3 regions of the Marinobacter sp. es.048 genome follow, and region 1 is predicted to be linked to each of the others. Evidence: predicted binding sites of a transcription regulator. Region 1 holds the regulator's gene; each other region holds the start of a gene.
What was found. Region 1 encodes FliA, which starts transcription of late flagellar genes. Its sites were predicted from a motif close to CTAAAGTTTNNNNNNNNNNNGCCGNTAA; they were not measured.
Positions count from the first base shown of each region.

Region 1 (10,245 bases):
GACCCGGGCGGTCTATCACAACACCGACATCGGCGAGGAGATTCCCGATGGCCTGTACATGGCCATTGCCCAGGTGCTCGCCTATGTGTTCCAGCTCCGGCAGTTCCGCAAGGGGCGTGGGCCGAAGCCTGGTATGCCGGAGTTCCCGATTCCTTCGGATTTGCGGCGCGACGTTTAGTTCGGAGTTGGGTTTCTGTAAGTAGCCTGCGGGTTTGGGGGCTGGCGGATTGGCGGGTGGGCCTCCCAAAAACCGCTACGAGCACATCCATGTGCGCTTGGTGTCGGCCATCCTTGGCCGCCGACATTTTTGGGAGGCCCACCCGCCAAGCCGCTTCCAGACCATTCGATATCGCATCAACAACCTACGCTTCTAAGCCGACATGATTAGTCGTTAAAAAAAGCGATTCTGGGCGTTATCTGAGTCGTTGGACAAGTGGTGGTGGCAGGCCTTTCCAGGACTGGCTGTGGCCATGGATGGCCACAGCCAAGCGCACATGGATGTGCTCGTAGCGTGTCCTGGAAAGGCCTGCCACCACCACGCATCCCCCAAAACTAGCAGGCTGCAATTCCAGAAAGTCAGCAACCAGCTTCAATAACCCGAACCATCGGCTCCCCGCGGCTTTCGGGGATGGGCAGAATCCCGTACCAGGATCGGGGATCGTGCACTGTGGCTGAGGCAAACCCGCAGGACAGGAAATGCTCCCGTGCCTGGGCGTCGGTCTGGAAGTGGAACGATACCTCGCTGCGGGTAACGGCCCCGAGGACACCACCAAGTGCTTTGAGGGTAGTGTTCAGCAATGGCTGGCGGGGTTGGTAATAGCTCTCGGAAAGGTAGACCGAACCCGGGCGTCTGGCCATGGCGGCGGCCAGTTGGCGCCAGAACTCGGTGATGGTTTCCAGTGAAAAGTAGCTGGTCAGGCCTTCGGTGATGATGATCACCGGCTCGGAGTTCGCGAATACCCGGTCGATCACTTTTTCCAGTTGGTATTCACCGTGGTCCGCGAGGATGTCGATGGGTGTGACCTGATGGTGGTCGCCCAGTCTGCCGGTCGCCATCAGGCGCAGTGCCTTGCGGGCGGCCATGTCCGGCAGGTCGGCTTCGACCATGTGGAGCAGGGGGTGTTTCTGGCGTAAACGGATGCCCCGGGGCGACATGCCGCAGGCGATCTCCAGAACCTGGGTGATGCCCTTGTTGCGGATTGCCTGGTCAATCAGGTGGTCGATGATCAGATGTCTTTGCAGCAGGAATGTGCGGATGTTGCCGCCGATGGCCGCCTGACTGGCGGCTTCGAAGGGGGTCATCAGGCGGTAGAGCCAGCGGCCTTTTTCGGTGGCCAGGGTGTGGTCGGAAAGCCCGTGCCGGTGCCAGACGGCACCGGTATACAGGGCAGTGAAGCTAATGCCGGAGCTGTCAGTCGGCTTTCTGCTCATAAACGGCCTTGCCCCACGCCTCGTGGCTGCCGGGTAGCAACAGGTTGAGGATAATGGCGGCTACCGCGCACAGCGCGATGCCTTCCAGATTGCCCAGAACCATACCGCCAATACCGAATACCAGGGTGACACCCACGATAACCAGGTTGCGAGACTGTGACAGATCCACCTGATGGCGGATCAGTGTGTTCAGGCCAACCACGGCAATGGAGCCGAACAGCAGGCACAGGATGCCGCCCATGACAGGGACCGGGATGGTTTGCAGAGCGGCACCGAACTTGCCGACGAAAGCCAGAACGATGGCGATACAGGCCGCCCACCACATGACCTTCGGGTTGAAGTTCTTGGTCAGCATCACGGCGCCGGTGACTTCCGAGTAGGTGGTGTTGGGCGGTCCGCCAAGCAGGGACGCGGCGCTGGTGGCCAGGCCGTCACCCAGCAGCGTGCGGTGCAGGCCCGGCTTTTCCAGGTAGTTCTTGCGGGTCACGTTTCCGATGGCCAGTACGTCGCCGATGTGCTCGATGGCCGGGGCAATGGCTACCGGAATCATGAACAGTACGGCGCCCCAGCTGAAGGCCGGCGCAACAAAGTCGGGGACGGCAAACCAGGCGGCTTCCTGAATCGGGGTGGTATCCACGATGCCGGCAAAAGCGGACAGGATATAGCCGGTGATGACGCCGAACATGATCGGAATCAGCCGGAAGATTCCCTTTGACCAGACCGACATGATGATGGTTACGGCCAGAGAGATCATGGCGATCCAGATGGCTGTGTCGTAGGGGATCAGTTGGGTGGCGCCGTCACCGGTGCGTCCTGAGGCCATATGAACGGCAACAGGCGCCAGGCCGAGACCGATCGTCATAATCACCGGGCCGATCACGACTGGCGGCAGAAGGCGGCGGACAAAACCGGTGCCCCGCAGGCGTACTAATCCACTCAGGAGAATATAGAGAATACCCGCTGCCATCAGGCCGCCGAGGGTTTCTTCCATTCCAAACCGGCCTTTAGAGGCGATAACCGGTGCGATGAAGGCGAAGGACGACGCCAGGAAAATCGGGATCTGGCCGCCTGTCACCACGTGAAAGATCAGGGTGCCCAGGCCGGCGGTGAACAGGGCCACGTTCGGATCCAGCCCGGTAATCAAAGGCATCAGAACCAGCGCGCCGAAGGCCACCAGCAGCATCTGGGAGCCGGCAATGGCCTGTTTCCAGACCGGGTCGTTGGTATGGTCCCGCATGCTTAAACGTCCTTCTGCTTAGTGCCGAAGATCTTGTCGCCGGCATCGCCGAGACCCGGAAGGATATAGCCTTTGTCGTTGAGGCGCTCATCAACAGAGGCGGTGTAGATGGACACATCAGGATGTTTCTCGAGCACCTTTTCAACACCTTCAGGTGCTGCGACCAGAACCAGAGCACGGATCTCGGTGCTGCCCGCCTTCTTGAGCAGGTCGATGGTGGAGATCATGGAGCCGCCGGTGGCTAGCATCGGGTCGACAATCATGGCCATGCGCTGATCCAGTTCTCCCACCAGTTTTTCCAGGTAGGTGCTGGCCTCCAGGGTTTCCTCGTTACGGATCTGGCCAACAACGCTTACCCGGGCCACCGGGATCAGGCTGAGCACACCATCAAGCATGCCAAGACCGGCTCTCAGGATCGGAACGATGGTGACTTTCTTGCCGTGAATCTGTTCCACATTAACGGGACCGGCCCAGCCTTCGATGGTCTTTTCCTGCAGGTTGAAGTCCTTGGTGGCCTCGTAGGTCAGGAGTGCACCAACTTCCTGTGCCAGCTCCCTGAAATTCTTGGTGCTGATGTCCGCACGGCGCATGATGCCGAGCTTGTGGCGGATCAGAGGGTGTTTTACCTCGTGGATTGGCATGGGGTCACCTGTGTGTCTGATTGGAGTTTTAGCGTCGCGATCAAATGGCGCAAGGATACCGCATCTGGCAAGGCGAGTCAGGCCGCAAATGGCCGGCTCACGGAAATCCACTAAGGGCTGGTACGGATCTTGCGATAACACTTCCAAACGACGCTCCGGTGTCAGATTTTCGACCTTCAAAACGCCTGCAGGCACGGCCAATCGGAGAAGTATCCGGCATGGACAGAGCTTTAGTCCTCAATAACGTCAAAACCCTGACGCGGGGCAATCTGGGCATTCCCATTATGCTGATGGGTTTGCTGGGTATGATGATTCTGCCTATGCCGGCGTTCCTGCTGGACGTGTTCTTTACTTTCAATATCACCCTTTCGATTGTCATTCTACTGGTGTGTGTCTACGCCCTCCGGCCCATGGAGTTCGCCTCTTTCCCCACAGTTCTGCTGGTAGCCACGCTCCTTCGCCTCGCCCTGAACGTGGCCTCCACCCGGATTGTTCTTCTGAACGGCCACGAGGGCGGTGACGCCGCCGGTAAGGTGATTGAATCCTTCGGTGCGGTCCTGATTGGTGGCAACTACGCCGTGGGCCTGGTGGTGTTTGCGATCCTGATGATCATTAACTTCCTGGTGGTGACCAAGGGTGCCGGCCGGGTATCCGAGGTGAGTGCGCGTTTTACCCTGGATGCCATGCCCGGAAAACAGATGGCGATTGATGCGGATCTTAATGCTGGCCTAATCAATCAGGACGAAGCCAAGCATCGTCGTTCCGAGATTGCACAAGAGGCGGATTTCTACGGCTCCATGGACGGTGCTTCCAAGTTTGTGAAGGGCGACGCGATTGCCGGTCTGCTGATTCTTGCCATTAACATTATCGGCGGTATTGCCATCGGTATGCTGCAGCACGGTCTTGATTTCGGGCTGGCCATGGAGCGCTATGCGCTGCTGACCATTGGTGATGGCCTGGTGGCACAGATTCCCTCGCTGCTGCTGTCCACGTCTGCGGCGATCATGGTTACCCGGGTAACCTCCAGCCAGGACATGGGTGGGCAGATCCTTCAGCAGATGTTCAGTGCCCCTAAGGCCCTGTCTATTGCAGCCACCATCCTGATTATCCTGGGTCTGATTCCGGGCATGCCCCATGTGGCCTTCCTGGGGCTTGGTACCCTGGCGGGCGGTGCTGCCTGGTATATCTGGAAACACCAGAGGCAGACCGTCGAGGAAGAGGGTGCATTTCCGTCGCGGGGCGCTGGCGGTTCCGCACCACGGCCGGCGGGTCGCGATCTGCCTCCCGGCGGTGATGCAGGCGGCGATCAGGGGCGCCAGCTGCCGGCACCCGGCGAGACCAAGGAACTGGGCTGGGACGACGTGTCCACCGTTGATATCGTCGGTCTGGAAGTGGGCTACCGGCTGATTCCGCTGGTGGACAAGTCACAGGGTGGCCAGTTGCTCAGTCGCATAAAGGGTGTTCGTAAAAAGTTGTCCCAGGATCTGGGCTTTCTGATGCCCTCGGTTCACATTCGAGACAACCTGGATCTGATGCCCAACGTCTATCGCATTACGCTGATGGGCGTGACCATTGCTGAGGCCGAAATCCATCCGGACCGCGAGCTGGCCATAGACCCCGGCCAGGTGTTCGGAAAAATAGAGGGGATTGAGGGCAAGGATCCGGCGTTTGGTCTGGATGCCAGCTGGATCGAGCCAGACAAGAAAGACCAGGCCCAGACCCTGGGGTATACCGTGGTCGATGCCAGTACGGTGGTTGCCACCCATCTGAACCAGGTATTGCAGAAGCACGCCCACGAACTGCTGGGTCACGAGGAAGTCCAGAAGTGGCTGGATCAGCTGGAGAAGATTTCTCCAAAGCTGGCCGAGGAGCTGGTGCCCACCACTGTGTCCATCAGCCTGCTGCTGAAAGTGCTGCAGAACCTCCTGAAGGAAGAAGTGCCGATCCGGGATATGCGGTCCATTGCCGAGGCCATCGTGAACGTGCATCCGAAGAGCCAGGATCCGAAACTGCTGACCACCGTTGCCCGGCAGTCCCTGCGCCGGATGATTGTTCAGAGCATCTGCGGCAACGAATCGGAGATACCGGTGATCACCCTGGATCCGGATCTGGAACAGTTATTGCTAAAGTCAGTTCAGCAGAGTCAACAATCCGGCGGTCAGGAAGATATTGGCCTGGTTCTGGAGCCGAATATGGTTGAAAAGCTCCAGCGCTCCCTGCAGGAGAGCGTCCAGCGCCAGGAGATGCTCGGCAAACCAGCCATCCTGCTGGTGTCCGGGCCCCTGCGGCCGGTTCTGGCGAAATTTGCCAGTTATGGGGTAGAGCGACTGCACGTGCTCTCGTACCAGGAAATTCCGGATAACAAACAGATTACGATCGTGGCGTCCGTTGGCCAGTAACGGCGCGGATGACAGAGCGGACAGCGCCGGCACGGCGTTGCCGGTGGAGGAAGAGGCATCATGAAAGTAAAACGGTTTTTTGCTCAGACCATGGCAGAGGCGCTGAAACAGGTCAGTGAACAGATGGGGCCGGATGCCGTGATTCTTTCCAACCGTCGGGTTGATGGCGGTGTCGAAATAGTGACGGCGCTGGACTACGACGAAAACATGGCACGGCAGCGACTGGGTAATCAGGCGGAGGAAGCAACCAACGGGTCCCGTCTTGCGGAGATGCAGGCGGAGCAGCACCGCCGTCTTGAGGACGAGTTGAGCCGCTCCCGTGACCGCATCCGTGAAGTCAGGGAAAAGCGTGCCGCCCACGGAGCCAGCTACGCCGACGCGTCATTTGCTGCTGTTCAGGACGCGGCGAGCGGTGGTTTTGATGACATTGAATCTGTGCCGCAAGCGCCCCGGGCAGCCTATTCCGATGAGCTGGCGCAAATGCGCGCCGAGATCAGCTCCCTGAGGGACATGATGCAGGGCCGTCGGCCGCAACCGGAGCCGGAGGTTTCGGCAACCACCGCGGTTCAGCAGCGGCTGGCTGAGCGTTTGCAGGAATTCGGTCTCGGCACTGATCTGGCTGGGTCAATTTCCCGGCGCCATAAGGCAGGGCGCTTGGAAGATGGCTGGAAACAGTCCCTGAAAATGCTGTGTACCGGCGTCCGGACCTCCCGCATGGAGTGGCTTGATGAGGGTGGCGCCTACGCGCTGGTAGGTCCCACCGGTTCCGGCAAGACCACCACCATTGGCAAGCTGGCGGCTCGCTACGTGCTCAAGCATGGCTCCGACTCGGTGGCCCTGGTTACCACCGACCGATATCGGGTGGCCGCGCATGAGCAGCTGTTCGTGTTCGGTCGTATCCTGAATGTGCCGGTTCGGGTGGTGGATGAGAGCCACAGTCTGGATGATATTCTCGACGAGCTTTCAGACCGTCATCTGGTGCTGATCGATACTGCCGGGCTGACCAGCGCTGACAAAGGCTATCAGGAACAACTGGCCGAACTGGCTCGCAGCCATCACAATATCAAAACCCATCTGGTCGTCTCGGCAACCAGTCAGCCTCGCATCATGAAATCCGTCTGGCATTGCTATAAGATGGCAAATCTTGCGGGCTGTGTAATGACCAAAATCGACGAGGCCCTGACGCTGGGCGAGTCTCTCGGGTTTGTGATGGAAACCGGTCTGCCGGTAGCCTATTACACAGACGGCCAGAAGATTCCTGAAGACCTGCACCACGCAGAAGCCGTTCCGCTGGTGCGGTTGGCCGTGGATCGGCTGAAAACACTCCAGCAACAGCAAGCGGTCGCAGAGGGCCTGAAAGAGCACGCCTGAGACCGGACAGATTGACAGCAGGCGTCGGAGAAAAAGCCGGCGAAACGTGGCGAGAGACCAAAAACAGTATGAGCAGAGCACATCCGGTACAGGTGATTGCAGTTTCCGGCGGAAAGGGTGGTGTCGGCAAGAGTAACGTGTCGGTGAACCTCGGAATTGCCCTGGCGCAGAAAGGCCGGAGAGTGGTGCTGCTCGACGCCGATCTGGGGCTCGCCAATATCGACGTCTTGCTGGGCATCACTGCCAATCGCAACCTCCAGGATGTTCTGGCGGGCGATTGTGATCTAAAGGACGTTCTGGTGAATGGTCCCGGCGGCATCAAGATTGTCCCCGCCTCTTCCGGTACCCAAAGAATGACCCAGCTCAGCCCCATGGAGCATGCAGGGCTGATTAATGCGTTCAGCGAACTGGGTGATCAGATCGATGTCTTGATCGTTGATACCGCCGCCGGGATTTCCGAATCAGTGGTCAGTTTTCTGAGGGCCTCCCAGGAGCTGTTGCTGGTGGTGTGTGACGAGCCCACGTCCATTACCGACTGTTACGCCCTGATCAAACTCATGAACCGCGAGTACGGCACCAATCGGTTCCGTATTCTTGCCAACCAGGTACGAAATGAACAGGAAGGCCGGCATCTGTTCGAAAAACTGACCCGGGTCACCGAGCGCTTCCTTGATGTGGCACTACAATATGTTGGAATAGTCCCCTACGATGAGGCTGTGAAGAAAGCGGTTCAGCGACAGCGCGCGGTACTGGACGCCTATCCAAGGGCGAAAGCATCCCTGGCGATCAAGGCGCTGGCCGACAAGGTTGATAGCTGGCCGCTGCCGTCCTCTCCCCGCGGGCACCTGGAATTTTTTGTGGAGCGGCTCGTCGAAGTCTGAATCGGATCCAGTCAAACAAGAAACCGGATACATGGCATTGGCGAAAAACCTCGGAATCTATAACCAGTCGGGTGCGCAGAAACCGTCTCAGCTCGTTGAGCAGCATGCCCCGCTGGTCAAGAAAATTGCCCTTCACCTGATGGCCCGCCTGCCCGCCTCCGTTCAGCTTGAAGACCTGATGCAGGCCGGCATGATCGGCTTGCTTGAGGCCGCCCAGCGTTACAGCTCCGCCAAAGGTGCCACCTTCGAGACCTATGCCGGTATCCGGATTCGCGGCGCCATGGTGGATGAAATCCGCAAGGGCGACTGGGTTCCCCGTTCCGTGCATCGCAACGCCCGCCGTATTTCCCTGGCCATCAAGGCCGTTGAAGACCGTCTTGGTCGTGAAGCCCAGGACCTGGAAGTGGCTGAAGAGCTGGGTATGGGGCTGGCCGAGTATCACTCCTACCTTTCCGATTCGAACAGCGGCCGACTTTTTAGCCTCGATGAGCTCAATGAATCCGGAGAGCTGCCGATAGAACAGACAGAGACGCAGGATAATCCCCTGGAGGGGTTGTCCTCCGATGCCTTCCGGCGCAGCCTCGCTGAGGCCATTGAAGACCTGCCGGAGCGGGAAAAGCTGGTGCTGAGCCTGTATTACCAGGAAGAACTGAACCTGAAGGAGATTGGCGCCGTGCTCGGCGTCAGCGAGAGCCGGGTAAGCCAGATTCACAGTCAGGCTGCCCTGCGCCTTCGGGGACGGCTGTCGGATTGGCGCCACGAATCGGACAGCTGATTGCGTTCAGTCTGTGTCCGCGCAGAGGCAGTCTGTAGTTTTTGGTAACCGATGCTTTACAACCGAAGCAAAGGTCTGACAATAAGCGGTTAAAACAGCGGCCTGCTAGACTTTGAACGCGAAGGTCAAACGAATTCCGGGTGTCACTAACTGGAGGTCCCATTGGACAAAAACATGAAAATCCTCATTGTGGACGACTTCTCCACAATGCGACGGATCATCAAGAATCTGCTGCGTGATCTTGGCTTCACCAACACCGATGAAGCTGACGACGGCAATACGGCGCTGCCAATGCTTAAAAGCGGCAAATACGATTTTCTGGTGACCGACTGGAACATGCCAGGCATGTCCGGTTTCGATCTGCTCAAGGCCGTTCGGGCTGACGAAAATCTGAAAACCCTGCCGGTATTGATGGTAACGGCTGAGGCGAAGCGCGACCAGATCGTTGCTGCTGCCCAGGCGGGCGTGAACGGCTATGTGGTCAAACCGTTCACTGCCGCGGTGCTCAAGGAAAAGATTGAGAAAATCTTTGAAAGAATCCAGTAACCAGAGGTCGGATGGCTCTCATGAGCGATAGCAAAAAGAACCATCGGGGCCTTGAACCGGAGGTAACGGAAAAGCTTCAGCGGCAGGCAGCAGAACTGGCAGAGAGTGTTGATGCGGGGGATTATGCCAAAGCCATGACCCTGATCAATGAACTCAGCGAGGTCAGGGATCAGAGTCTGTACCGTGAGGTAGGGCGATTGACCCGGAGCTTGCACGAAGCGATCCGGAACTTCCAGATTGACCCCCGTAACGCCGAACAGCAGGAAGCACTGTCGAAGATGACAGATGCCTCTGATCGCCTCGAGTACGTCGTGCAGATGACCGGTGAAGCGGCCAACCGGACCATGGATCTGGTTGAGGAAACCATGCCTGTGGCCAATGCCCTGAGAGACGAAGCAGCCGCCTTGCGTGATGAGTGGCAGCGTCTGCGTCGCCGGGAAATGCAGCCGGCCGAGTTCCGCGAGCTTTACGGGCGGATTGATCGCTTTTTCGTCAGCATGGCTACGGACGCCGACACCATGTACAGCAACCTCTCGGAAATCCTGCTGGCTCAGGATTTCCAGGACCTGACGGGCCAGGTTATCCAGAAAGTAACCGCGCTGGTGAAAGAGGTAGAGGAGCAGATGCTCAGCCTGGTGGTGATGGCCAGTCATGTGGACCAGCTCACGGGCACGGTGCACCAGATTGAAGAGAAGGAAGAGTCTGCAGAGAAGGGCGTCGGGCCCCAGATCAAGGCCGATGAGCGTGAAGATGTAGTCTCGGGACAGGATGACGTAGACGATCTGTTGTCCAGTCTCGGTTTCTGAATAAAGAGGGTAACGCATGGCGTTTGATGCTGATGAAGAGATTTTGCAGGACTTCCTGGTAGAAGCCGGCGAGATCCTCGAAAAGCTGTCAGAGCAGTTGGTAGATCTTGAGCAACATCCTGACGACAGTGATCTGCTTAACGCCATCTTCCGTGGCT
Region 1 is NZ_FYFA01000001.1:1,996,149-2,006,393, forward strand. It holds gene flhB (flagellar biosynthesis protein FlhB) at 1-178, shown strand, start outside; gene CFT65_RS09250 (class I SAM-dependent methyltransferase) at 577-1,431, opposite strand; gene CFT65_RS09255 (uracil-xanthine permease family protein) at 1,412-2,668, opposite strand; gene upp (uracil phosphoribosyltransferase) at 2,671-3,309, opposite strand; gene flhA (flagellar biosynthesis protein FlhA) at 3,528-5,708, shown strand; gene flhF (flagellar biosynthesis protein FlhF) at 5,769-7,079, shown strand; gene CFT65_RS09275 (MinD/ParA family protein) at 7,148-7,960, shown strand; gene CFT65_RS09280 (RNA polymerase sigma factor FliA) at 7,992-8,735, shown strand; gene cheY (chemotaxis response regulator CheY) at 8,898-9,281, shown strand; gene CFT65_RS09290 (protein phosphatase CheZ) at 9,302-10,087, shown strand; gene CFT65_RS09295 (chemotaxis protein CheA) at 10,104-10,245, shown strand, end outside.

Region 2 (10,245 bases), on a different contig from region 1:
ATGTGGTAGGCGTCCTTCGGATCCATTCCGTCGAAATCTATGAGCATTACTCTCTCCCGTTAACTGCAGCTTCGGGCGTTCGTTCCCGCAACAGCCACAACGTCATCAACAACCCGTGAAGTATCAGGAAGGGTACGGCAACCATGACCAGGCCGCCCCAGCCCAGCCAGCTCAAAATGGCGCCGGCTGACAGTGCCGCGGTCGCCTGGGAACCGAAGACCATGATGTCGTTCAGGCCTTGCACACGGAAACGTTCCGCATCCCGGTAGCCCCGGGGCAACAGCGTTGTGCCGCCAACGAAGAGGAAATTCCAGCCGACACCGAGCAACAACAAGGCGGAAAGATAGTGGTGGAAACTCACGCCACTGGCCGCCAGCGCAATACAGCCCAGATACGCCAGTAACCCTGCCGCCATCATTAAAGGTATGCCAACAACACGAGTCAGCCAGCCGCTGATTAGCGAAGGTAGATACATGGCCATGATGTGGAGCTGGATCACGCGCTTGGCATCGTCCAGGTCATGCCCAGCCACCCCGGTCATACTCAGCGGCGTCGCCGTCATAATGAAGCTCATCACCGCATAGCCAATGGCGGCAGCACTGATTGCGGTCCAAACCAATGGGTTCACGAGAATTTCCCGCAGGGGACGTCCTCCGCCCGGACGTGATTCCTGAACCCGCTCAGCGCCTGCCCGGTAGCCAGCACCAAGAATCAACAGCGCGGCGCCCTGCACAACCGCCAGCGCAACCCAGCTGATCAGAAACGGATACTGCTCATCGGCGCCGCTGCCCAAGCCCGCAACTTCCGGCCCGAGCCAGGCAGCCACCAGACCACCCAGCAGTACACGAGCGGCGGCCGAGCCGGCCATACCCGGTGCCACGGATTCCATCGCAGCAAATCGGTACTGGTGAACAACGGCAAGGCCGGTCCCACCGACGACTGCCGCCAGACACAACAATGAGAACAGACCGGACCAGGATGCCAACGCACCCAACAGACCCGCCACAATACCCATGATCGCGCCGAGCAGCATTACACGCTTGCGTCCGATGCGTTCCATCAACCAGGTTGCTGGCTTTATCGCCAGCACAGTACCGACCACCACCAGACCCACGGGAAGCGTTGCGTATTCAGGCGCCGGAGCGAGCATTCGGCCCTGGATGCTGCCGATAAAAACAATAAAAGGCGCTGTGCACATGGCCAGCGCCTGAGCGGCAACCAGGACCCAGACATTGAGGGGCATGGGTTACTTTTTCCTGTAGATGATTCCGGGATGGCACTGCACCATCTCGTAGAGATGGGGCAAGCCGTTGAGCGACTCCGAGGCTCCCAGAACCAGGTATCCGCCCGGGTTCAGGGTAGCGTGCATCCGGGTAAGAATGTCTTTTTTCAGGTCCGCCGAAAAATAGATCAGGACGTTCCGGCACATCACAATATCGAACTTGCCCAGCATATAACGCTCAAGCAGGTTCAACTCCTTGAACTCCACCATGCTCTTGATCTGGGGTTTGATCTGCCAGCCACCGTTCTGGGACGGCGTGAAAAACTGCTTCTGGCGCTCTGGCGAGAGCCCCCGCCCAATGGCAAGCATCTCGTACTCGCCCTTGCGAGCCACATCAAGAACGCTTTTGGAGATATCCGTCGCGGTGATCTTTACATCCCGGAGCTTCCCGGGCCTCGCCCGACGAAACTCCTCAACGATCATGGCAATCGAGTAAGGCTCCTGACCGGTTGAGCAGGCCGCAGACCAGATACGCAAAGGCTGCGTTGAGTTGCGCTCTGCGAATTCGGGAAGCAGCTTCTCCTGGAGAATCCTGAAAGGGTGATTGTCACGGAACCACAGGGTTTCATTGGTTGTCATCGCATCGATGACCGTCTCTTTAAGACCTCCCCGCCCGGGGCGTTTGAGTCGGTCAAGGAGTTCACCCAGCGTATTCAGGTTGTTCTCTTCGAGAATCCTGCGCAACCGGCTCTTTACCAGGTACTGTTTGTTTTCGCCCAGTAAAATCCCACAGGCATCCTGCAGGAACGATTTGAAGGCTTCATACTCCTGTGGCGTTATTTCCGCTTTCATTGGGTCTCTGTTCTGAGTGAATCTTTGAGCGGTTCCATCAACCCTGGTCGATGATTTCCATTACTCGCTCTGCCAGCTCGTCCGGACTGAACTTTGCCATAAAGTCGTCGGCTCCGACCTTCTTCACCATGGCCTGGTTGAACACACCACTGAGTGAGGTGTGCAGCATAACAAACATATCCGAAAGCGCCGGGTCATCTTTCACCTTGGTGACGAGGGTGTAGCCATCCATTTCCGGCATCTCGACATCCGAGATGATCAAAGAGAAGTGATCTTTGGCCCGGGAGCCATCCGCAGTTATTTCCTGTAAATATTCAAATGCCTGCTTACCGTCGTTTTTCAGAACCACTTCCATGCCAATTGCGGTGAGACACCGCTGTATCTGGCGCCGGGCCACGGACGAATCATCCACCACCAACACCGGCAGATGCCCGGGCACCCGCTCCGCGCTCTTGCTCAGAACGGCTTCGGTTACGTCCTCCCCAAGCGGAGAAACTTCTGAAAGAATCTTCTCTACGTCAATGATTTCAATAAGCTTATCATCTATTTTTGTGACAGCGGTAAGATAGACATCCTTGCCGGCCCCTTTGGGTGGAGGCAGGATTTCTTCCCAGTTCATATTCATGATCCGTTCGACGCCGCTCACCAGAAAACCCTGCGTTTTGCGATTGTATTCAGTGATGATGACGAAACTGGTGGAGAGCTCTTCCTGGGGGATACCGGGCAGACCAATCGCCATGCTCAGATCAATAATGGGGATGGTCTCACCCCGGCTATGAGCGACGCCTCGAACAACCGGTTGGCTGTTGGGCAGGGAGAACAGCTTCGGACATTGCAGAACCTCTTTCACCTTGAACACGTTGATCCCGTAGATCTGACGGCCCCTGAGACGGAAAAGGAGCAACTCGAGACGGTTCTTTCCGACCATCTGAGTGCGCTGGTTAACACTGTCCAAAACCCCTGCCATTTCGATTCTCCTGGCTTGCCGGAATTACAACGGCATATATCTTGCTGATCGCTGAATAATAGCCTGATCGACGGAAACCCGTCATATCAGCGGTGGATTAGCCAATTTAACGGCCACTTTTCTCGAATCATTAGCCTGATTCGGGCTTTTCTGCCCTGTTGTTGACAGCATAGGACAAACTGATACGTATGCGCATCACCAATTTCGCTCTACTACTGCTAATGTCTGGCCTGAGCGGCCCGCTCCTGGCTGAGACGACCGCTGAACAGATTCGGAAAGCGACCCTGGAATTTCTCGAGAACTTCGCGGCCGAACAGGCCGTGGAAGGCTATACCGTCTCCTTCGAACCCGGCTCGATCGACAACCGCCTTGCCCTTGCCGAATGCGAAAAGCCTTTGAGTGTCGAATTCAGCGGTGACCCCTGGAAAAGCACCAGCCCATCTATACTCGTAGCCTGCGAAGGAGCTCGCCCATGGCGGATGTTCGTCACGGCTTCGGTCTCTATCCATGGACCGGCCCTGGTGGCGGCTCGGCCGCTCACGCGGGGAGAACGGATAACAGAAGGCCTACTGACAAAACAGTCGGTTGAAATCAACGCGTCCAGGCGGGGCGTTATTACAGACTCGCAACAAGCCATTGGCATGGAGGTGCGACGGGCAGTCAACGCGGGCTCGCGGGTTACGCCGGACATGCTTTCGGCCCCGAATGCGGTCGAACGGGGCGATCATGTTATCATTACCGCCAAAACAGGCGGATTTTCAGTACGTTCCCGGGGCAAAGCCCTGGCAAGCGCCAGCGTTGGCGAGCAGGTTCTGGTAGAGAATCTGCGATCGTCCCGCACAATAAAGGCCAGCGTTGTTGCGCCCGGCCACGTCGAAATTCCGATGTAGGTCGGGCTCGGCAGAGGCTTGCCGGAGCGGCAAACCTCTGCCGCAAACCCGGCAGTAAAAATAGACAAAAAAACGACTGAAAATTACTAAAGGTTTTCGCGGCGCCGCCGTTAAGAAGACATAAACTCGAGTAAGCGCCGCATTCTCGTGGCGCGACAGGCAAGCAGGTACAGATATGTCAGTTGACTTAAATGGAATTGGCCCCGGCCAGGTCAACACCCAGAGAACCACGGCCGACAAGAGCTCCGGCACTCAGAATACCCAGCCGGCAACCAACGAACAGGCGAAAACCCAGGCCCAGGGCGCCCGGGGTGAGAACGTCAGCCTGAGCAATCAGGCCAAGAATCTAAAGCAGCTTGAACAAAAGCTGGGCGATTATCCGGAAATGGATGACGACCGCATTGAACAAATCCGCTCCGCCCTAGAGAACGGCACTTACAAGATTGACGCCGAAAAACTGGCCCAGAAAATGCTTGAGATGGATGAAAGCATTTTTGGGTGAGTAAACCATGGCCGCAATTGATGATCTGAAGACTCTTCTTTCTCAGGATATCAGTCAGCTGGAAACACTGGCTGATATTCTCGAAAGGGAAAAGACCTGCCTTGCAAATTCCGACCTGCGCCAGCTGGAAGCTCTGACAAAAGAAAAGAACGATCTGCTGAGTGCTGTTCGGGAACGCGCTAAACAGAAAATCCGGACACTGGTCCAGATGGGATACCGCCCTGAGAGCGGTGAACCTTCACGTTTTATCCGCAGCGCCGGCTTTTCTGATCTTCTCCAACTCTGGAAGGAAGCCGACCAGAAGCTTCGAGCTTGCCAGACGCTGAACCAGACCAACGGTCGGGTGATCAGCCATCTCCAGAAACGCCTGTCGAAACTTACCGACATCTTCCGGGGCGCCACCGGCCAGCAAAAGCTTTACGGCGCCCAGGGACAGCAAACCACGGTATCAAGCAGCACGGTACTTGCCAGCGCCTGATGAGGGCCCTGGCAAACCGGCCTGTCTGGAGATTCACCGGGTATAAATGGTCATCTGTGAGTCCGGATGAAAACGGATGTCGTGGATACTCACGTTACCCATTGAGGCACCCTGGCTCCCGGTGACCCGGATGTTGTCCATCCTGATTTCCTCGATTCGCTCCGGGAACACCAGCATCAAAGCCCCATCCTCCCTGACCCGGTAACGAGGCTCCCCATAACGGTAGTGCACTCCAGAAATAGTCAGATCTGAATCCAGAAAATTCAGAACCGGTACGAAGATGTTGGCGGCAAGCTTCAGGCCCTCGATCACATCCGCCGATCCTTCGCCTCCCTGCTCGCCGCTACTCCCTGGATTCTCAGCCATACTGCTGACAACGCCGATACGCTGCAGCAGGGTGGGGTCTCCCTGCCCGGAAATTGTCGCCAGCTCAGTTTCACTCAGCGGGGCAAGATTCCCCCTTTCATAGAGCTCGCCCGCTTCGAGCGCCGATTGTGACGCTTCAGCCGAATTGCTCGCCGCAAAGGTAACCATGGGCTGGAAGGGCAACGTCACCATCGTGACGAGGGCCGCCGCGTTACGGTAACGGGATTGATGCTTGAGAACCCGGTAGAGTTCCTTTTCGCTGATCCAGCCGGCCTGGATGAACACCTCACCCAGGCGCTGCCCGGTTTCACGCTGAAGTCTCAGCCCCTCTGCCACCTGCCCTTTGGACACATAGCCACGATTGATAAGCAGTCGCCCAAGGCGTGATTTCTCTTCAAATCCCTGACGGATTCTCACCCAGTGTCTCCTTTTGAATAGTGAAAACCGTACTACCCGGCCCGGCCAATGTGGTCCATAACTCCCGATACCCGGAAGGTTAGCCGATCACAACACAATGTACGTGGACACAGTCCCCGTTTTACTGTCACCTTCTGGTAAGATCTGGCACCTGAAAACAGAATTCGCGGATTTGTCGCAGGAAACACTCCTGCTAGTAACACGGAGAACGGCTGCAAATGACAAACATGGTAAAACCCCTGAAAACTGTGACTCCCGCACTGCTTACGGCCCTCGCCTTACTGATGCCAACCACCACGGTGCTGGCCCAGAACAATGACCAGTCCGCCAGTGAACCTCTGCCGATGGTTCGTATGGTGACCAGCGAGGGCGCTATTGAACTTCAGCTACGTCCGGATGTCGCCCCGGATACGGTCGCCAATTTCCTGCAATATGCCAGGGATGGTTTTTTCGACGGCACCATTTTCCACCGCGTTATTCCCGGATTCATGATCCAGGGCGGTGGCTTTACCGAAGATCTCTCCCGCAAATCGACTCGGGCGCCCGTCCGCAATGAGGCGACAAAAACACTGCCGAACCTCCGTGGAACCATTGCCATGGCTCGGACCAGCGCGCCGGATTCGGCAACGTCCCAGTTCTTTATCAATCTTTCGGACAACGGGTTCCTGAACGCCGGAGTTCGCGGCCCGGGTTATGCGGTTTTTGGCAAGGTGACCCAGGGCATGGGCGTTGTCGATGCGATTGCCCGCAAACAGACCACCCGCAAACAGGGTATGGCCGACGTGCCGGTTGAGCCTGTGACCATTGAAACCGTGACTGTGGTTGAATCCGAAGGCTGACACCGTGACCTGGCCTCCTTTGCCCCCGGGGATCGAGCCCGCTGAACTTGCCTGGCACGATGGGGTCCCGGAATCGAAGCGGTATGGCGATGTCTACTTCAGCCGTGACAATGGCCTGGAGGAAACTCGCCACGTTTTTCTGAAGCATAATCAATTACCGGAGCGTTTCTCGCGGGTCCCCGAGGGCGGAAGTTTTGTTATTGCCGAAAACGGCTTCGGGACCGGCCTGAACTTTCTGGCAGCTTGGCAGGCCTGGCAGAGCCGGGCTCCAGCCAATAACGCCACCCTGCATTTTGTCTCCGTGGAACGTTTCCCCCTGACCCGGGAGGACCTTGCCCGGGCCCTGGCCTTGTGGCCAGAGTTAAAAGTGCTGGCTGATGAATTACTATCGCATTACCCGCCACTGGTACGAGGGGCTCACCGACTGGTTCTGGCCGGAGGGCGGGTTCGACTGACGCTGTTTTTCGGCGACATCAATGACGCCTGGCAATCCCTGGATTTTCACGCCGACGCCTGGTTTCTGGACGGGTTTGCCCCCGCCAGGAATCCGGATATGTGGCTGGAAACCACCATTAACCAGGTCCGAGCCCACAGTAAGCCGGGCACTACCCTGGCGACGTTCACCTCGGTCGGCCGGATTCGTCGAGCCCTGATCGACGCCGGGTTCCGCATGGAGAAAACCTCGGGATACGGTCGCAAACGGGAAATGCTGAAGGGTATTCTTGAGGCTGAGGAGCCGGCTCAACCCGAGGACCCCGGAACCATCGCCATCATTGGGGCGGGTATCGCAGGCTGTGCGCTGGCACGAAATCTGGCGGAACGGGGCTATCCGGTGAAATTAATCGACACTGGTGGGCCTGGCACCGGTGCGTCCGGAAACGCTCAGGGCGCCCTGTACGTGAAGCTTGGCGTGGAGTTCAATGACCAGACCGAACTGGCCCTTTCATCACTGACCTTTGCCCAACGCTTTTACGCCAACTGGCGCGGCAAGCACTGGCATCCGACCGGCCTGTTGCAGTTGGCTCACAGCCCGCAGGAAGAAGACCGACAGAAGAGATTCCTCCAACGCAACGATTACCCCCGGGACATTCTTTGGCCTGTTAACCGGGAGCAGGCCAGTTCAATTTCAGGCGTACCCACGGAGTCCGGCGGACTCTGGTTTCCAGGCAGTGGCTGGCTTGAACCTGCCAACCTTTGCCGGGAATTGGCAGACCATCCGCTGATTTCCACGGAATATCACGTGAAGGTTAAACGACTGCTCCCCTGCAACGGAAAATGGCATATCTCTGCGGACGATGGGAAAACCATTGCGGCCGACCGGGCGGTGATCAGCTCGGGCCATCTGAGCCCGGGGCTTATCCCGGTAAAAGGACACTTTCGGCTTAAAGCTATACGTGGCCAGGTTTCTCACCTTCCGGCACCAGCGGTCATCAACCCGAACGCCGTTATCTGTGGCAACCGGTACCTGAACCCGGCCCTCGGCGATATCGCCGTAACCGGGGCCACCTTTGACCTTCATGACAACAACCCGCTGCCTACCACCGAAAGCCATGACGAGAACATCCACGAACTCGGTTCGATGCTGCCGTCGCTTTTTTCTCCCAGAAGCGACAAACCGAGTGGCATTGATCTGGATGGCCGGGTTGCCTTTCGCTGCACCACCCATGACTATCAACCCGTTGCAGGCCCAGTTTTCGATGGCGAAAGCGCTAACCTGGATGACCTCTACCTGTTTACCGGGCTTGGTAGCAAAGGCCTGACGTACGCGCCGCTACTGGCCGAGTATCTGGCCGACCAGGTTACCGGGCAGCCTGCCTGCCTTCCGGCGAACCTCGTCAGACGTCTGGAAACCCGACGCCTATACCAGACGGATGTGGTGGTTTCGTAATAAACTCCAGCTGAAGTTTCCGGTCAGACTGCCGATAACCACTGGAAAAGTGGCGTAGTCACGGAGAGCACCCATGTCCATTTATGTCAGCGAACCCGGCCGCCCGGTCGGAACCCGACTACCGGAGACATTCCGGGCAAGGCCCGTAGGCGATGTCACTGAGCTGGCTGAAACCCAGGCCATCAATCCCGGCAGGAGTGAGGCGACGGACGCAGAGTTTCAGCAGGCAGCCAATGCCGGTCGGTATAAGGCGCTGGAAGAGTACGGCGCAGCCGCCGCAGGGGAGCGCCGTGAGGACCGCCCTTACCTGCCCGTGTCCAGTATTTCGTCGCCGACCCTGTTCACAGTTCAGGCCTCTGCAACCATTTCCGAAGCATTATCAGTGATGGATGAGCATCAGGTTCATCACCTGGTGATCATGGCGGAAAACAACGTGGCCGGCCTCGTGGATCTGCGCTGGCTCCTTGGCTGGCTTCACGAACATGAAGCCAATGCCATGAACCAGAGCCTGGTTCACATTGAGCTCCCCGCCTTCCTGACAGCGTCCCCCGAAACCGACGCCCACCAACTTGCGAGGCTGATGCTGGCCCACCAGCTCAACGCTGCTCTGGTGGTAGACGCCAGGGGCACAGCTGCGGGCATTGTGACCAGCACCGATTACCTGCGGCTATATGCCAGCGCCGGTCGCCATGAGGGAACGGTTTAGCTCCTGGCTGCCTAGTTCAAAGAAGTCAGTAGTTGCCCCTCGGGGCTGAACAGGAGCACGTACCAATCGCTGCCGGCTCTGCTTAGCGCCACAATCTCGTCATCCCGGTAATTCTCCAGATCAAGGATTTCCGAATTATCCAAGGCAAGCTGATAACGCCAGTTGTTCCTGAAGCCGGGGGCCTCCTCCACCTCCGGAACCAGCGATACCCGGGCGACGATGCCCTGCTCCAGGCCGGACACAACGCCTTCGCTGGCAAAGTCTCCGTCCGTGGCACCCGAGACAACCATGTCGCCGTCAAAAGCGGCCAACCCCTGGAGAGTTTCAGCGGCCTGATCGTTTTCGTCATTGAGGGAAAACGCCCGACTCACGATGCCTGAGGAGGAATACCCCAGAAGAAACCCTGCAGTGCTTGAGATCGACTCTCGCTCCAGCACAGGGTTGTCTTCTTCCTGCTCCAGCACCGAGTACAACCCGTCACTGGCGCCTATCAGCCAGAGTATGCTGCCCTGGAAAAGGCCAGCGGAAACCGGTTCGTCCCCGGTAGTGCCGATCTGGCTGACACTGAGTTCGCTGGTTGCGCTGGACGCGTTGAAAAAGAAGGCGTCAATGCCTCCGATTACGGGAGCCCCTTCCACAGAGCCCGCTGCGGAACCAAACAACGCCGGGCTGATGGACTGGGTACTGCCCCCTGCGACACTGTCATTGGCAGCGGAGCCAGCCTGACGGGTCCAAGCCACAGCCGGCTGCTGGGTATTGCCGTCCAGCTCGGTATCAATGCGCTGAAGGAAGCTGTCTTTGCCACCCGATGTCTGCTGCTGGTCAAACACGCCCGCAGTTTCCCCGGCCAGGACAATATAGCCGCTGTTCCGGTTGATTCCGACCCAACGCACCTGATCGTCGGCATCCGTTCCGGTCCGGGTCGTCCAGGTTGGAACGTACTCGCCCCCGTTGGTGGCCGAATCAAACCAGTACAGAGACGTTACGGCATCCTGGCCACCGAGTTCGGTTGTGCCCTCGACCGGTAGGTGCGTGCTGTAAGCAACAACAAACTCGAATCGGTCTACCTTGGTCCCGCCCTGGGTCACCTTTCGCTGTACTACGTTAATGACCGGATT
Region 2 is NZ_FYFA01000002.1:397,521-407,765, forward strand. It holds gene CFT65_RS12885 (flavin reductase family protein) at 1-47, opposite strand, end outside; gene CFT65_RS12890 (MFS transporter) at 47-1,243, opposite strand; gene CFT65_RS12895 (CheR family methyltransferase) at 1,247-2,074, opposite strand; gene CFT65_RS12900 (chemotaxis protein CheV) at 2,112-3,041, opposite strand; gene flgA (flagellar basal body P-ring formation chaperone FlgA) at 3,230-3,931, shown strand; gene flgM (flagellar biosynthesis anti-sigma factor FlgM) at 4,107-4,433, shown strand; gene CFT65_RS12915 (flagella synthesis protein FlgN) at 4,441-4,911, shown strand; gene CFT65_RS12920 (pilus assembly protein PilB) at 4,945-5,694, opposite strand; gene CFT65_RS12925 (peptidylprolyl isomerase) at 5,913-6,533, shown strand; gene mnmC (bifunctional tRNA (5-methylaminomethyl-2-thiouridine)(34)-methyltransferase MnmD/FAD-dependent 5-carboxymethylaminomethyl-2-thiouridine(34) oxidoreductase MnmC) at 6,538-8,421, shown strand; gene CFT65_RS12935 (CBS domain-containing protein) at 8,495-9,127, shown strand; gene CFT65_RS12940 (hypothetical protein) at 9,139-10,245, opposite strand, start outside.
Region 2: the regulator FliA is predicted to act here: its motif matches at 4,018-4,045, upstream of flgM (flagellar biosynthesis anti-sigma factor FlgM).

Region 3 (10,245 bases), on a different contig from region 1:
GATGGCTGAAACGCCTGAATGAATTCAAACCGCAGTTGATCCTGATTTCGGCGGGTTTTGATGCCCACCGGCTGGATCCGATGGCGGAACTGAATCTGGATACGGAAGATTATCGCTGGCTGACGGAAATGATTGTGAGTGTCGCCAGTGAGCACAGCAATGACCGGATCATTTCCACCCTGGAAGGCGGGTACCACCTGCGGGCCCTGGCGGAAAGTGTCAATGCCCACCTGGAAGTACTGGACTCGGTTTACTGAAGCCGATCAGCCCCTGGGTTCACCGCCATAGCCATTGGCCTGCTGCAATTCCGGGCGGTCACCGGCCCGTTGCAGGCGGATATTGGTGCGGCGGTTATCTGCGGGCCGGTTGGATACCGGGTACTGGTCGCCGTGGGCCCGAACGGTAATCATGTTTTCATCAATACCGCTCGCCTTGAGGTAGTCGGCCACCACATTGGCGCGATCTTCGGAAAGCGCACGGTTGTCGATCCGGCTTCCAATGCTGTCACTGTGGCCATCCACGAAAATCCTCTCAACCGTGGAATCGGCGTTCACATAACCCACGATGTTATCCAGTAGTTGCCTGTCGGCATCGGACAGTTGCGTGCTGCCGCTGGCAAAAGGAACCCTCGAGCGCTGGATCTGATCAAAGTTCACAGGCAAAAGATTGGATGTACAGCGCTGGTAACGCTGGTACTCGCCGGCAAAGTTGATGTTGGAAACCTGAACCCGAACCGGGCGACCATCAAACCAGGATTCCCTGGTTACTGTCGGGCGCATCCCATCCAGCAGACCGTGGGCAACAACAAACGCCCGACGAGTATCCAGCGAGACCTGACGGCGATCATCAGACACGTTGACCGTACCCAGGGGCTTCGGCGTCACTCCCGGACGCCAGGCCGGAGCCTCCACCACAAGACTGCCCCGCCCCGGTCGCATCAGTGCAGAATCTGACTCCAGGAAAAAACTGAGACTTTCACCCGCGCGATGATTGAACACCGCCCGACCGTAACCGGGAACCTCGTGCACCAGCCGGCATTCGAATACCGACTCGGCGAGATACCACTGGCTGTTCTCGATTCCAGCGCCATAGCTGGCAGCCTGCGCAGTTGCTGGCAGAAGCAACACGGGTAGAGTGGAAGCCAGTACAGTATTCAGAAGTTGTCCAGGGCGAAATCCCATAGAGCTAGCCATCAGTGTCCGGAGTTAGCAGAGTCAAACTGTTTAACGGCCTGAGCCCGAGGTTCTTTAGTCACCAACCCGAAAACAATCGCCGCCGCCTTCTGGTATAATTCGCCAAATTTTTCCGGCCCCCTGATAACCGGGCCCAAAGCTCGCCTCGCCAAAGGTATTGCGGACAACTGCCATGACAGAAAAGCTTACCCTCACCCGCCCCGACGACTGGCACCTGCACGTCCGGGACGGCGACATTCTGACCGACGTGGTACCGGCCACGGCAGCCTGCTTCGGTCGCGCCATCATCATGCCCAACCTGGTACCACCGGTGACAACCGCCACTGATGCCACAACCTACCGGGAGCGGGTTCTCGCGGCTGCCGGCGGCAGCGTGTTCGAGCCGTTGATGACTTTGTACCTGACCGAGAGCATGACACCGGAAACCATCCGCGAGGCCAAAGCCGCCGGCGTTGTGGCCGCCAAGCTTTACCCGGCAGGTGCAACGACCAATTCCGACTCCGGTGTTAAGGATATCCGCAATATTTACCCGGTTCTGGAGGCCATGGCTGACTGCGGCATGCTGCTGCTGGTTCACGGCGAAGTCACCGATACCGACATTGACATTTTTGACCGTGAAAAGGTATTTCTTGAGCGGGTTCTGGCCCCTACCCTCGAGGCCTTCCCGAATCTCAAGGTTGTGCTGGAACATATCACCACGGCTGATTCCGCAGAGTTTGTCCGGCAACACACTGGAGGCAATCTGGGTGCAACACTGACCCCCCAGCACCTGATGTATAACCGCAACCATATGCTGGTCGGCGGCATTCGCCCGCACCTTTACTGTCTGCCAATTCTCAAACGCAATCGCCATCAACAGGCGCTGAGGGAAGCGGTAGCCAGCGGCGACAGTCGCTTTTTCCTGGGCACGGACTCAGCCCCCCATGCCAAGGATCGCAAAGAAGCCGCCTGTGGTTGTGCCGGATGCTACTCTGCCTATGGCGCCATCGGCCTGTATGCAGACATTTTCGAAGAGCTTGGCATTCTGGACAAACTCGAAGCCTTCGCGAGTTTCAACGGCGCTGATTTCTATGGTCTGCCGCGGAATACAGATACCATCACACTGGTTCGCGAACCCTGGACCATGCCGGCAGAGCTGCCTCTGTCTGACGGAACCATCGTACCTCTCAAAGCTGGTGAAACCGTTCACTGGAAGCTGGCGTAAACCTGACTTATTCCTTCTCACACACGGCCAAGACCGGAGCTTGAGTGACTGACGAAAACAAACCACCGCATCCCATGTCCCGCCGCTTCCGCGGGTTTCTGCCTGTTGTAGTCGACGTGGAAACCGCAGGATTCAACCCCGAGCGGGATGCCCTGCTGGAAGTGGCGGCGGTAATACTGACCATGGACGGCGACGGCTGGGTGCGACGAGCAGAAACCCACGTACAGCAGATTGATCCTTTCGAAGGCGCCAATCTGGAGCAATCCGCCCTTGATTTCACCGGCATCGACCCGTGGAATCCGGAGCGAGAGGCGGTACCCGAGCGGGAAGGACTCAGCGAAATTTTCAGCCCCATCCGTAAAGCGGTGAAAAACCACGACTGCAAGCGGGCCGTTCTGGTGGGCCATAACGCCACCTTCGACCACAATTTTATCTTTGCAGCGGCGCTGCGGGCCGACATCCGGCGCAACCCGTTCCATCCTTTCTCGACCTTCGACACCGCGACTCTGGCAGGCCTGGCCTATGGCCATACCGTTCTGGCCCAGGCCTGTAAGCTCGCAGGCATTCCATTCAGCAACAAGGAAGCACACTCCGCAGCCTATGACGCGGAAAAAACCGCGGATCTGTTCTGCGGCATTGTGAATCGCTGGAAAGAGCTGGGCGGCTTTCCGCCTCCGGTGATCCCCGCAGAGACCGAGTAACCGCCATAAAAAAACCCGCCGCAGCGGGTTTTTTAGTTGTGCGCCAGGCATAAGTGTGAAAGTCACGCCTCGTACTCAGCTGACTTTAAACCGGGACAGGGAATCTTTGAGCTGATGAGACAATTCCGCCAAGTCACCACTGGCTTTGGATATCTGGGCCATGGCCTGTTTGGTCTCAAAGGACTTTTCAGTAATTGTAGATACGTTGCGCGTTACTTCTTCGGCCGTGGCTGATTGCTCTTCGGATGCCGTAGCAATCTGCTCGGCCATACCGGACATCCGGGTGACCTCGTCCACTGCCTCGCGGAGCTGCAATACAACGGCTCCTGCCCGCTCGGAAATACCTCTGGCCTGGGCGCTGCAGCGGGTAACCACCTTTGAAGCACGCTCCGACGAATTGACCAGAGTTTCGATGGAACTACTTATCTCCTCGGTCGCCTTCTGGCTATTCTGGGCCAGGCTGCGCACCTCATCCGCAACCACCGCGAAGCCCCGGCCCTGTTCACCGGCCCGGGCCGCTTCAATGGCGGCATTCAGAGCCAGCAAGTTAGTCTGGTCGGCGATGGACTTTATCGAATCCAGAACCCTGGTGATGGATTCCATATTCTTTCGCAAGTCCGCTATGCCGGCCTCTGCTTCCTCCAACTCCCTGGCCATAGCACGAGTGTCAGCAGCGGAAGATTCCACCTCGGTGGCGCTGCGGCTGACCGCTTCATCAGTGCGCCGAGCACCGGCCGCCGATTCCGAGGTATTCTGGGACACCTCGCTGATGGCGGAGGACATTTCTTCAATGGCCGACGCCACCTGCTCAGTCTGCTCTGCCTGCTGATTCACACTGTCCAGAGTCTGCGAGGTAGTGCCGGACAACTGTTCAGATGCAGTGGCCTGACGCTGGGACGCTTCTTCAACCTTGAAGATCACTTCTTTCAGGTCCGACACCATCTTGAGCATGGAGCCGTATACGCCCGTGGCCCTGTCACTATTGGACGAATCAATGACCAAGTTACCCGTAGCCACCTGTTCCGCGAGTGCCTGCAATTCGGCCGGGTCTTTGCCGAGGGGTTTCATGATCCGCGCCGCAGTCCAGACTGCCACGGCCACCACAGCCAAGATCACAATAGCAATGGCTATCGCCGTCAGCGTCCACATTTCACGCACCGGCGCCAGGGCCTCGTCTTCGTCGATCTCCGCCAACAGCGCCCAGTTCAGCCCGCTTACGGTAACTGGCCTGTAGGCGGAAAACACTGGCTCGCCCCGGTAGGACGTAGCCACGCCTTCACCGGAATTTCCCGCCAGCGCCTCATCCACAGATGGCGAACTAATGCGTCCATTCTCCGGGTAGGCAAAGGAAGCCACCACGCTGCGGTTTTCCGGATCCAGATAGGAGTCTGAACGCATCAGGTTATCCGGCCCCACCAGATAGGAATCCCCGGTTTCCCCCATGCCATCTCGTTCCATCATGATGTTGTTCAGGCTGTGAATGGGGAACTGGAAGGCCAGCACGCCCAACCGCTCACCCTTTTCGGAAATTATGGGTGTTGCTACAAAGCCCGCAGGAGCGCCGTAGGAAGGTACATACTTCGTAAAATCAACAAAAGTCGGTGCAGTATCCTGTTCGTCAGACAGCGCCTGACGATAAGCCGCCGCCAGGCCAGAATCCGCGTAGGGACCGTCTTTAAGGGAGGTGGCAAAATCAACCTCTTTGGATACAGAATAGATAATGTGGCCTGTATCGGCATCAATCAGAAAAATATCGTAGTAGCCGAAAGCCTCCTGAAATTTCTTGAACGAGGTGTGCCACTGTTTATGAAGCGTGTTATAAAATTGCGCGATATGGACGTCAGCCGATACCAATTTGTCTTTCTGCCCCACAGGATTTGGGTTGTCCACGATGTAAGCCATCTGCAGAGCCAGGCTGTTTTTGCTGAGGGATGCAACAAAGTCCGATGCTGACCGTCCGCTAGCACCACCATTTTTCTGCAAGGGCGGCAAAAAATTCCGCTGGTAATAAGCCTCGGCCTTTTCTCGTAATGTCGATTGCTCCGTTTTTACCAATTTTTCATAATTATGAAACGCCAAACCAAATCCTTGGGCGGCAGTTCGGGTCCCGCGATTACTGGCCATCGCTGTCAGTTGCTGGGTAATAGTGTTGAGATAATCTTCAACACTACGCTGCTTATTGGTAGCCGCAATAGAAAGTTCTTGCAACGCCTGTTCCTTCAGGCTCTGTCGGACAATTTCGGCGTTAAAAAAAGAGATGGCAATGACGGGAAGCAGGCCAACCAGCAGCAAAGTCAGCAAAAGACGTTTTTTCAGAGTCATCGATGGCCCTCATTTAATATTGTTGTTTCGTTAATCATCGGCTATCGGCAGGTTTTCTTTAGCCCAGAAAAATTCATAAAAGAGGCGAATCTCGTTTAACCAATTAATATAATTGGAATTGCGCCAACGGATTTTTCAGAGTGCCTGCGGCTTTGCCACCGCGCGCATTTCACAGAACCCGTCGAGCCACCAGGTTGCAAAATGATCCGATTAGGCATTGGCAAGAGAGTGATTGGGTGGTTTATGAACATCCGGGTTGCCTTGCCTCATCGGGTGTTCGACCACCTGTCTCTGATAAGCATGCTGGATACGTTGAACCGGCTTCAGAGCCGTCCGCGAACCGCCGCGATACGGAACCATCGGTCCGACGCATCGGTGTCTGGTGTTGTGAGAGGACGGGGGAGTAACTCCCCCTCCCACTCGACTCAGGGGCTACCACGTTACCAGTAGATACCCCGCATGATGGCAGCAAAGGCCACCTGTTCTGTGGAGACCTTCGGTTTTTCGCCCGACCTGCTGCCGGCTGCCGCCGGCGAATCCGGGAACATCCGGTAACCGGTGTTCATGACAATTTCAGCCATCTTCGGTGCCAGAGCATGAAGGACTTGGGCAAAGATACCCAGTCGGGTGGCAATACGCTTCGGCCGATACACGATAGCATCGGCTACCATCGTCGCCGCCTCATCCGGGGTAAGTGTTGGCACCGAGTCGTAGATCTTGGTTGGCGCAATCATTGGTGTTTTGACCAGTGGCATATTAATCGTGGTGAAGGTCACATTGCGATCTGACCATTCCGAAGCGGCACAGCGGCTGAAAGCATCCAACGCAGATTTTGAGGCCACGTAAGCTGAGAATCGGGGCGCGTTGGTCAACACACCGATCGAGGAAATGTTCACCACATGGCCACGGCGATTCTCCAGCATCTTGGGCGCAAACCCCATGATCAGACGAACGGAACCGAAGTAGTTCAGCTGCATAGTGCGTTCGAAATCGTGGAAGCGGTCGAACGACAGATCCAGTGAGCGGCGAATCGAGCGCCCGGCGTTGTTGACCAGCACGTCGACCTGGCCATGGTTATCCAACACAGTCTTCACGAACCCGTCGCAGGCATCCATATCGGAAAAATCGCAGGGATAGGCATGCACGCTTGCGCCCCGGGACTCCAGCTCCGCGGCCACTTCTTTGAGGCGCTCGAGTTTGCGGGCACCAATCACCAGGATAGCGCCGGCGTCTGCCAGTTTCTGGGCGGTTGCAAGACCAATACCGGACGTAGCACCGGTCACCACACAGACACGACCTTCAACCGTGCCCTTGAGCGTGCGGTCCTTGAACAGGTCCGGATCCAGGTTGCGCTCCCAGTAATCCCAGATCACCGGGGCGTAGTCCGGCAAACGAGGCACTTCAATACCGGTACCTTTCAGAACACGCTCGGTTTCACGGGCATCGAACCGTGTCGGATAATTGATGAAAGACATCACTGAGGGCGGAATACCCATGTCGTCGAGAATTGCCGAGGTCAGGCGCTTCACCGGCGGCAGGTTCTTCAGACTCTGGCGAATGAACGGAGGGATAAAGCCGAACATACGGGAATCGATCCGCATGCCCATCCTGGGTGCGTGACCCGCCTCGCTGAAGATATTCAGAATCTCGCCAACCTTGTACGGATCGGTATCCACAAGGTGGAAACACTTGCCGTCTTCCCCGTCCAGATGGGCGATGTGATCCATCGCATTAACCACGAAATCCACCGGCACAATGTTCAGACGCCCGCCCTCGACACCAATGGTCGGCACCCACTGGGGCAGCGCGTGGCGAATTTTCTGAATCATCTTGAAGAAGTAGTAAGGTCCATCCACCTTGTCCATTTCACCGGTAGAGGTATGGCCAATCACCATGCCCGGGCGGTAGATGCGGAAGGGGACCTTGCATTCCTCTCGGACCACCTTTTCAGATTCATGCTTGGTGCGCAGGTACGGATGGTCCAGCTTCTCGGCTTCCTCGAACATGTCCTCGCGGAAAATTCCTTTGAACAGACCGGCAGCCGCAATGGACGACACGTGATGGAAGTGCTTGGCGCCCATCGCCTCTGCAGCATTCACCGCAGCCCGTGTGCCCTCGATATTGGTAGCCTGCTGGGCTTCTTCATCTGCGCCCATATCGTAAACGGCGGCAAGGTGAAAGAAGTGGTCAATTTTCCCCTTCAGGGCTTTCATTGTCTTGGCGTCGATACCCAGATTTTTGCTGGTCAGGTCGCCTATGACGGCCTTCACCTGGGTTTCATCCGCGCCCCAGCGCTCACGCAATTTGTCCAGCTTGTCCTGGGATTGTTCACGCACCAGTACGTGGACAGTGCCACCACGTGCCAGAAGCTTCTCCACGAGGAAACGGCCAATAAATCCGGTGCCACCCGTCAGGAAATAATTCATCAATCTTCCACCCTGCCTGTTGCTCTGTTGTTGTCTATCCATGCCGGCACCCATACGACTAAAGTCTTAGAGTTTTCCGGAAACGCCGGCATTGTACTTAATTGCAACCTTCATGTATCGAAATTTTTTAGAGCTTTTACTCTGTAAGCCTTTGTTTTTTATAGAGCTATTGCTCTAAATTTCCGACCCCGCAGGCCAAACGTGCCTGTCCGGTTCGCCGACACAATGTTTTTTGAGACTAGCACAGGAATTGCCCCGTGCATGCCCTATTTCCGGATTACCACAAAGCAATGAAAGCGCCCGCCAGCAATGACATAATCGGGAACTTATCGCGCCTTTTGGCATCTGTTCTTTTCACAGGAAAACCGATCTTCGGAACCCCGACCATGCAGAAAGACAATCCCAACGCAGAACGCTACATTTCCATCGCCCGGGCCTGCCTGAAGGCCATCAACGATACAGCTGATGACGCCGGTTCCCGCGAGCAGAAAATTCAGGCGGTCTACGAGGCCATCGACCAGGCCTTCCAGGCCGAGTTCGCGGATTACCGTCAGTCCGTTGCCATTATGGCCACGGTTCTGGAACGTATCGCCTCCGGCCAGCTGGACAGTGAGAAAGCCGCCGATCTGGCTCGTAGAACACTTGACCAGCAGCCCGAGAGCACGCGCAACGCGATGATGCACTGATACGCGACACGCTTCTTCGAATCACAGAGAGCCTATGAACACACGCACCGTCAGGAAGAACTCAATGCAAAACTCTATATCACGACTGTTTTCCCTGCTGACACTTGTGCTGTTCAGCACTCTTGCTCTTGCCGCCCAGATTCCGGAGAAGAGCCCCAATGACGACAACCAGTACCGGTTCATTGAACTGGACAACGGCCTGAAGGTCATCCTGGTTTCTGATCAGGATGCGGACAAGGCAGCTGCTTCGATGAACGTTGCTGTTGGTAGCGGAGATGATCCGTCGGATCGGGAGGGCCTCTCCCACTTCCTGGAGCACATGCTGTTCCTCGGTACCGAGAAATACCCCGATCCGGGCGAATACCAGCAATTCATCAAGAGCCACGGTGGCCAGCACAATGCCTTCACCGCATTCCAGGACACGAATTACTTCTTCGATGTTCAGGCCGAGTTCCTGGAACCGGCGCTGGACCGTTTCGCGCAGCAGTTCTCCGCCCCCCTGTTTACCGCCGAGCTGGTGGAGCGGGAGCGCAACGCCGTGCACTCTGAGTTCAGCGCCAAACAGAAAGAAGATGGGCGCCGATTCTATTCCGTAAAAAAGGCAGTCAGTAACCCGGACCACGCCTTCAGCCAGTTTGCCGTAGGCAACCTCAGCACCCTGGAGAACACCGAGGACAGTCGCCTCCGGCCAGATCTGATCGAGTTCTGGAAGCAGCATTACTCTTCAAACATCATGAGCCTGGCGGTTTACGGACCGCAAGCCCTGGACGAGCTGGAATCCATGGTGCGAGGCCGGTTCGATGCCATCGAAAACCGCAACCTTGAAACCAAACGCCATGTGGCCAGCCTTTACCGGGCGGAGGATCTTCCAGCCAAGGTGACGGCCGAAGCACTCAAGGATGTTAGAAGCCTGTCGCTCACTTTCCCCATTTCGTCCCAGGAAGAGAACTACCGCACCAAGCCCGCCAGCTACGTGGCCAACCTGCTCGGCCACGAAGGCCCAGGCAGTCTGTTCGATGTGCTAAAAACGGCTGGCCTGGCGGAGAGTCTGTCCGCGGGCCTGGGTATGGATACGGGCGAAAACGCCACCCTGGAGATCAGCATTTCCCTGACACCGGAAGGACTGGCTCGCCATGAGGACATCCTGCCGTTGGTATTCGATTACATCGAGAAGATTCGCCAGAAAGGGATCAGCGAGCAGCGTTTCCTGGAAATGCAGAACCTGGCACGCATTGATTTCCGGTTTCGCGAACAGGGCAACCCCCTGCACGAAGCCATGCGACTGTCCCGTCACCTCAAGGACTACCCGCCCGAGGACCTGCTGCGCGCACCCTGGCTGGTGGAACGCTTCGCGCCGGAACAGTACCGGGACATCCTGGACCAGCTGACACCGGACAACCTCCTTGCCTTCGTACTGGCGCCCGATCCGGTCCTGGAAAACCCGAACCGCACCAACTGGTATGATGCGGCCTGGACCCGGGAACCGCTCAATACGGAAGCGCTTACTGCCCAACGCCTGCCGGAACTTGCGGCCCAGTTGCGCCTGCCCGCGGAAAATCCCTTTGTACCGGAAGATCTGGCAATGGTGACAGGGCAAACCATGGACAAGCCTTCAATGCTGGCCACGCTCGAAGGAATGGACATCTGGTTTGCCCGGGATACCCGGTTCGACACCCCCAAAGCCAACGTGTTTGTGAGCCTTAGGACTCCCGC
Region 3 is NZ_FYFA01000002.1:749,926-760,170, forward strand. It holds gene CFT65_RS14480 (histone deacetylase family protein) at 1-257, shown strand, start outside; gene CFT65_RS14485 (flagellar protein MotY) at 264-1,181, opposite strand; gene pyrC (dihydroorotase) at 1,366-2,397, shown strand; gene rnt (ribonuclease T) at 2,442-3,098, shown strand; gene CFT65_RS14500 (methyl-accepting chemotaxis protein) at 3,174-5,420, opposite strand; gene CFT65_RS14505 (SDR family oxidoreductase) at 5,861-7,846, opposite strand; gene CFT65_RS14510 (hypothetical protein) at 8,233-8,532, shown strand; gene CFT65_RS14515 (insulinase family protein) at 8,597-10,245, shown strand, end outside.
Region 3: the regulator FliA is predicted to act here: its motif matches at 1,224-1,251, upstream of CFT65_RS14485 (flagellar protein MotY).